DNA from 3 places in the Janthinobacterium sp. SUN100 genome. Region 2 is predicted to be linked to each of the others. Evidence: predicted binding sites of a transcription regulator. Region 2 holds the regulator's gene; each other region holds the start of a gene.
The links. The regulator LexA, encoded in region 2, represses DNA repair genes until DNA is damaged. The targets are predictions, from matches to a motif close to ACTGTATNNNNATACAGT.

Region 1: dinB (DNA polymerase IV) is a predicted target of LexA. The motif match lies at 1,328-1,345, and genes of this name have one in related genera.
Region 3: O0881_RS22345 (DNA topoisomerase IV subunit B) is a predicted target of LexA. The motif match lies at 989-1,006, and genes of this name have one in related genera.

What each region holds. Positions count from the first base shown of each region.
Region 1 is NZ_JAPUBU010000008.1:104,033-106,301, reverse strand. Features, by position in the region: gene O0881_RS28510 (S9 family peptidase) at 1-1,208, opposite strand, end outside; gene dinB (DNA polymerase IV) at 1,390-2,269, shown strand, end outside.
Region 2 is NZ_JAPUBU010000001.1:2,124,721-2,126,989, reverse strand. Features, by position in the region: gene O0881_RS09360 (cystathionine gamma-synthase family protein) at 1-408, shown strand, start outside; gene lexA (transcriptional repressor LexA) at 479-1,114, opposite strand; gene rpsF (30S ribosomal protein S6) at 1,390-1,779, shown strand; gene priB (primosomal replication protein N) at 1,800-2,099, shown strand; gene rpsR (30S ribosomal protein S18) at 2,125-2,269, shown strand, end outside.
Region 3 is NZ_JAPUBU010000004.1:504,171-506,439, reverse strand. Features, by position in the region: gene kdpA (potassium-transporting ATPase subunit KdpA) at 1-533, opposite strand, end outside; gene kdpF (K(+)-transporting ATPase subunit F) at 533-622, opposite strand; gene O0881_RS22345 (DNA topoisomerase IV subunit B) at 1,086-2,269, shown strand, end outside.

The sequences.
Region 1 (2,269 bases), on a different contig from region 2:
AGGTAGACGGGGTCGTCGAACTGCACCGCCTTCCAGTTCTTTTGCGCAAAATCAAAGATGCGGGCGCGGTTCAGGGCGCGTGCCTTTTCCATCACCACCAGGTAGCCCTGGAAGACGTCGATGGACTGGATCACGGCATCCTTGTTGTGCGGCACGACGGGCTTCCAGTTCTTCGGCTGCGGCGCAGAGAATGGCGCGCTGACGACACGGAAATTCTTCGCCCCCTTGTTGGTCAGAATATACAGCTGGCCGTCGCGGTGCTCGATGCCGTAGCGGTGGCCTTTTTCACGTTTCAGCACGGATTGGAACGTGCCTTGCGGCTTGCTCGTTGGCAGCAGCAGCACTTCGCTCGTGTCCGTGCTGCCCGAGGTGAGCACGAAGAATTGCTTGTCGCGCGTGCGGTCCACATGGATGGCGAACTGCTCCACCGGCTCGTGGTAGACCTGTTGCGGCGCACCGCCCAGGGCCAGGCGGAACAAGCGGTCCGAGCGTTTGGTGGTGGCGTCTTCCTGCGCCAGCATCAGGGTGGCGTTATCCGCCGCCCAGGCCAGCGATGTCACGCGCGGCATGCTGTCGCCCAGCAACTTGCCCGTTTTCAAATCCTTGACGTGCAGCTCGTACTGGCGGAAACCCGTCGTGTCGGTGGTGTAGGCCAGCAACTGTTCATTCGGGCTGATGCTAAATGCGCGCACGGCAAAGAATTTGTGGCCTTCGGCCAATTGATTTTGGTCCAGCAAGATTTCCTCGGCCGCCTGCGCATCATAGGCGCCGCTGGCGCCGACGGGGCGGCGGCAGTGAATCGGGTATTGCTTGCCCGCTTCCACACGCGTGTAATAGTAGAAATTGCCCTGGCGCGCAGGCACGGACAAGTCCACTTCCTGCATGCGCCCCTTGACTTCCGCATATACCTTGTCGGCCAGCGGCTGGATCGGCGCCGTGACGGCGGCCGTGTAGGCGTTTTCCGCATTCAGGTAGTCGATCACGGCAGGATCGGCTTTCTTTTGCAGCCAGCGGTAGTCGTCCGTGACGACCGTGCCGTGGCGCGTTTCCTGCCAGGCTGTCTTGGCGGCGACGGGGGCGACGGCCGTGGCGATGGTGGTGGTGGTGTCGGCGGCCAGCGCGGATGGCGCCAGCGTGGACAGTAGCAGGGCCGGCAGGATGGATGACCAGACGGACCGGCGACGCAAGGCATGATGTGCTGTAGACAAGGCAACTCCTTTGAATAGTTGTGTCAGGATTGTAATCTTGCTATTGAGAAAAGCAACCGCTGATCGTCGCCATCGGGTCCTGTGCGTTTCAACTTGCATCCGCGGTCATTTCCGGTAATACTGTATGCATGCACAGTATCTTGCCGCAATGAAGGCAAGCCGATCCGCCGCGAGGTGTTTTTTGATTTCATCTGCCCCCACACTTGCCGAAGCACCCGCCGCGCGCCGCTGGATCGCCCACCTGGACATGGACGCCTTCTTTGCCTCCGTGGAACTGTTGAAATATCCGGAATTGCGCGGCGAAGCCGTCGTCATCGGCGGCGGGCGCTTGCAGCAGCCCGTGCTGCAGATTGACGGCACGCGGCAGTTTGCGCGCATGCGCGATTATGTGGGGCGCGGCGTCGTCACCACGTCGACCTATGCGGCGCGCGCGTTTGGCGTGTTTTCCGCCATGGGCATCATGAAGGCGGCGAAACTGGCGCCCGACAGCATCCTGCTGCCGGCCGATTTCGAGGCGTACCGCGAGTATTCGGCCCGCTTCAAGCAAGCCGTGGCCCAGTTGTGCCCCATCATCCAGAACGTGGGCATCGATGAAATCTATGTCGACCTGACGGAACACGGCGCGCAGGCGCCGGCCATGGCGGCGCGCCTGAAGGCGGCCGTGTTCGAGGCGACGGGCCTGTCGTGCTCGATTGGCCTGGCGCCCAACAAATTGCTGGCGAAAATCTGTTCCGACTTGGAAAAACCCGACGGACTCACCATTTTGTCGCCCGAGGATATCGCCACGCGCGTGTGGCCCTTGCCGGCGAAAAAGATCAACGGCATCGGCCCGAAGGCGACGGCCAAGCTGGAAGCGCTGGGCATAGTCACCATCGGCGAGCTGGCGCAAGCCGACCTGGCCATGCTGCGCACGCAGTTTGGCGACCTGTACACGGGCTGGCTGCGCCAGGCGGCGCTGGGCATCGACGAGCGGCCCGTGCAGACGAGCCGGGAAACCAAGTCCGTCAGCCGCGAAACGACGTTCGAGCGCGACTTGCAGGTGGTGCGCGACCGCGCCACGC
Region 2 (2,269 bases):
ACCATGGCCTTGCGCATGGACCGCACCTGTTCGAACGCCCTGGCGCTGGCCACCATGCTGGCCGCCGACCCGAGAGTGGCGGCCGTGCATTACCCGGGCCTGGCGTCGCACCCGCAGCACGCGCTGGCGACGGACTTGTTCCGCAGCTATGGCTCGCTGTTCAGCTTTGAATTAAAGGACGGCATCGACTGCTTCGATTTCCTCAATCGTCTCAATCTTGCCATTCCAGCGAGCAATCTCGGCGACACGCGCACCCTCGTCATTCCCGTCGCCCACACGATTTTCTATGAGATGGGTGCCGAGCGGCGCGCCAGCATGGGCATCGCCGAGTCGCTGATCCGCGTCTCCGTCGGCATCGAGGATGAGGCCGATTTGCTGGACGACTTCAAAAACGCGCTGGACGCCTAAACAGCCGCGCAGCATGTAGAAAGGGCCGCAACAGTCATGCTGTTGCGGCCCTTTCTTTAGCTGCAGTGATTTAATGCCAGCTGCGCATCAGGCCGACAGCCAGCCCTTCCAGTGCAAACTCATCTTCCGGCGACACGGTAATCACCTTGAAGTCCGGGTTTTCCGGTAGCAATTCGATGACGGAACCCGTCTTCTTGTAGCGCTTGACGGTGACTTCGTCGCCGATGCGGGCCACGACGATCTGGCCATTCTTGGCGCTGTCGACCTTCTTGACAGCCAATAAATCGCCATCCATGATGCCGGCGTCGCGCATGGACCAGCCGCGCACCTTCAGCAGGAAGTCGGGCTTGGCCGAAAACAGGGCCGGGTCCACGTTGTAGCTCGCTTCCAGGTTTTCCTGCGCCAGGATGGGCGAACCGGCCGCTACCCGGCCGATCAGGGGCAGCGACATCAGCAGCGCTGCCGGCACCTTCGATGGCAGCGCTTCGGCGGCGGCGCCAATCAGGCGGATGCCGCGCGAGGTGCCGGGCGAAATCTCGATCGCGCCCTTGCGGGCCAGGGCCTGCAAATGCTCTTCGGCCGCGTTGGCCGATTTGAAACCCAGTTCATTGGCGATTTCGGCACGGGTGGGAGGGAAGCCCGTGTTTTCAATCGCGTCCTTGATCAGGTTCAGGATTTGTTCTTGTCGTGCTGTCAGCTTGATCATGAGCGGTGGGTGCATACTAAAATGCTGTCTATATGAACAGTCTGTATTTTTGTACAGTATCGCCCACTATGCAAGGGGATTTCCGTGTTTTGGGCGAATTTCGCAAGAAATACTTGTCCACGGGCGGAAAGCACGGTGGCGCGCGGGCTTTTCGGGCCCATGTGGAAGGAATGATTGAAACGTTTGCAAAAGGCGGTTATAATCTTCGGCTGACCTTCCCACACCCGTCTTGACGCCGGGGTGGGCGATTATCAATCCGACCTGAAGGAGTTTGCATGCGTCATTATGAAATAGTCTTTATCGTCCATCCGGACCAAAGCGAGCAAGTGCCCGCGATGATCGAACGCTACAAAGCCAGCGTAACCACCCGCGGCGGTTCGGTTCACCGCGTGGAAGATTGGGGCCGCCGTCAAATGGCTTACTCGATCCAAAAGCTGCCTAAAGCACACTACATCTGCCTGAACATCGAATGCGACAACGAGACCCTGGTCGAGTTGGAAACAGCATTCAAATTCAATGATGCCGTGTTGCGTCACCTGACCGTTAAAATGAAGAAAGCTGAAACAGCTCCTTCGCCGATGATGAAATCGGTACAACGCGAAGACGCGGCCAAAAGCCACCGCACCGAAGCACCAGCAGCCGCTCCAGCCGCAGCAGCAGCTTAATTCTTGACCAGGATCGTGCGCTGAACCAGCTACAAGTAACCGCCATCATTGCTGAGCGCGAAATATTGCGCTATACCCCGGCAGGGCTGCCGATTGTGAATGCAGTATTGCAACACAGTTCGCAGCAGATGGAAGCAGGGATTGCCCGTTTGACCGAGTTTGATGTTGCCGCGCTAGCCGCTGGCGAAATCTCAGGCCGGTTCAGCCAGGCAAGCTTGGGCGGGGTGTATCAGTTCACGGGTTTCCTGGCCAGGAAGAGCCGCAACAGCAAGAGTTTGGTGTTTCACATCATTGATTTTAGTGCAGTCAATTCTGACTAGCGCATTTTAGATACAGGAGCCTGACATGGCATTCGGTAAAAAGTTCGACAAAAATAAGCTCAAGCTTAAAGAAAAACGCAAACAGCAAAACCCGTTGTTCAAACGCAAGAAGTTCTGCCGCTTCACCGCAGCTCACGTTGAGCAAGTCGACTACAAAGACGTCGACACGC
Region 3 (2,269 bases), on a different contig from region 2:
GTCGAGCGCACCAGGTCGACCCAGAAATTACCGATCGATTTGCCCGAGCGCGAGGCGAAGCCGCGCACCAGCGCGAAGATCACGGCGATGCCGGTGGCCGCCGAAAAGAAGTTCTGGCATGCCATGCCCAGCATCTGCGTCAGGTAGCTCATGGTCTGTTCGCCGCCGTAGCCCTGCCAATTGGTATTGGCGACGAAACTGACGGTGGTATTGAACGAGGAATCGGGGCTGACGGCGCCGAGACCCTGGGGATTCAAGGGCAAGAAGCCCTGCAGGCGCTGCAGGCCGTAGACGAAGACGGCGCCCACGGTATTGAAGACGATCAGGGCGATGGCATAGCTTTTCCAGCCCATGGCCTTGTCGGCGGGCAGGCCGGACCAGCGGTACAGCAGATTTTCCAGCTTTTGCAGCCAGCCCAGGCCGCGCACGGGGCCATCGCCGGCCACCCTGGCCATGTACAGGCCCAGCGGATAGCCGGCGGCCAGCAGCACGGCCAGGAAAGCCACCAATAACAGTATCGATTGCGTCGTCATCACAGTTCCTCCGCCTTCAGCAGCGCCACCAGCAGGTACACGAGCAGGCCAGCAGAGACGACGGCGCCCAGCACATAAAACGCGTTCATTTGACGCTCCCTAATTTGTCGCAGGCGACGGCAAAGCCGGCCGCCAGGACGAAAAACACGGCAATCAAGCCGAGATACACGAGATCCATTCCCACCCTCATTCAGGTTTGTTTTGATAGTGAGCAGATTAGCCAAAAGGGTCTAAAAAATTCGTAAAGACTGGGGAGGCAGCTGTAAACAAGATGTAAAAACGGGCGCTTTACCGCATAAAATCCTTCACAATGGGCGCCAAACCACGCGCGCGGCGCACTGTTGTTGCCCGGGAGTAGCGCTATTGCTCGCGGGACAAGATAGAATGCGCGAGCGTCCGCACAAGGACGCCAAGCCTGCCGCACTGCCCTCCCCCAGTGACGCTGGACGGGATATACTGTATATTCATACAGTTATCGCCGCCGCTGTCACTGCGCCCCGCAGTGCCCTGGCCTGGCGTTCCAACCACTGTCTTTACTTAGCTTGAACACGTATGGCCACTAAAAAACCAGCATCCGACTACAGCGAATCATCCATCCGTGTCCTGAAAGGACTGGAACCCGTCAAGCAGCGCCCGGGGATGTACACCCGCACTGAAAATCCGCTGCACATCATTCAGGAAGTGATCGACAATGCCTCCGACGAGGCGCTGGGCGGTCATTGCACGCATATCGCCGTGACGCAAAACACGGATGGCAGCATCACCGTCGAAGACAATGGCCGCGGCATTCCCGTCGGCCTGCACCCGGAAGAAGGCGTGCCGACGGTGGAAATCGTGTTTACGCGGCTGCACGCGGGCGGCAAGTTCGACAAGGGTTCGGGCGGCGCCTATGCGTTCTCGGGCGGCTTGCATGGCGTCGGCGTGTCCGTCACCAATGCGCTGTCGACGCGCCTGGAAATCACCGTCTGGCGCAAGGAAAGCGACGGCAACGGCTTGCACCATATGGTGTTTGCCAACGGCGACGTGATCGAGCCCCTGAGCTCCCGCCCCGCCCCGCGCGACGGCAAGAAGTCAGGCACGCGCGTCACCGCCTGGCCCGATGCCAAATACTTTGATTCGCCGAACATTTCGCAAACCGAGCTGCAACGCCTGCTGCGCTCGAAAGCCGTGCTGCTGCCGGGCGTGACCGTCACCCTCACCAACGCGAAAACGGGCGATACGCAAACCTGGCAGTACGCGGAAGGCTTGCGCGGCTACCTGACCGAAACGCTGGCGCAGGTATCGAATGGCGAAACCCTGATTCCCCTGTTCGAAGGCGCGCAGTATGCGGGCCCGGACTCGGAAGGCTTTGCCGAGGGCGAAGGCGCGGCCTGGGTGGTGGCGTGGACGGAAGAAGGCGCCATCGTGCGCGAATCGTATGTCAACCTGATTCCCACTTCGAATGGCGGCACGCACGAATCGGGCTTGCGCGACGGCCTGTTCGGCGCCGTCAAAAACTTCGTCGAAATGCACTCGCTGCTGCCGAAAGGCGTGAAGCTGCTACCGGAAGACGTGTTCGCGCGCGCTTCCTTTGTGCTGTCGGCCAAGGTGCTGGACCCGCAATTCCAGGGCCAGATCAAGGAACGCCTGAACTCGCGCGACGCCGTGCGCCTCGTGTCGACCTTCACCAAGCCACCGCTGGAACTGTGGCTGAACCAGCACGTCGACTACGGCAAGAAGCTGGCCGAATTGGTGAT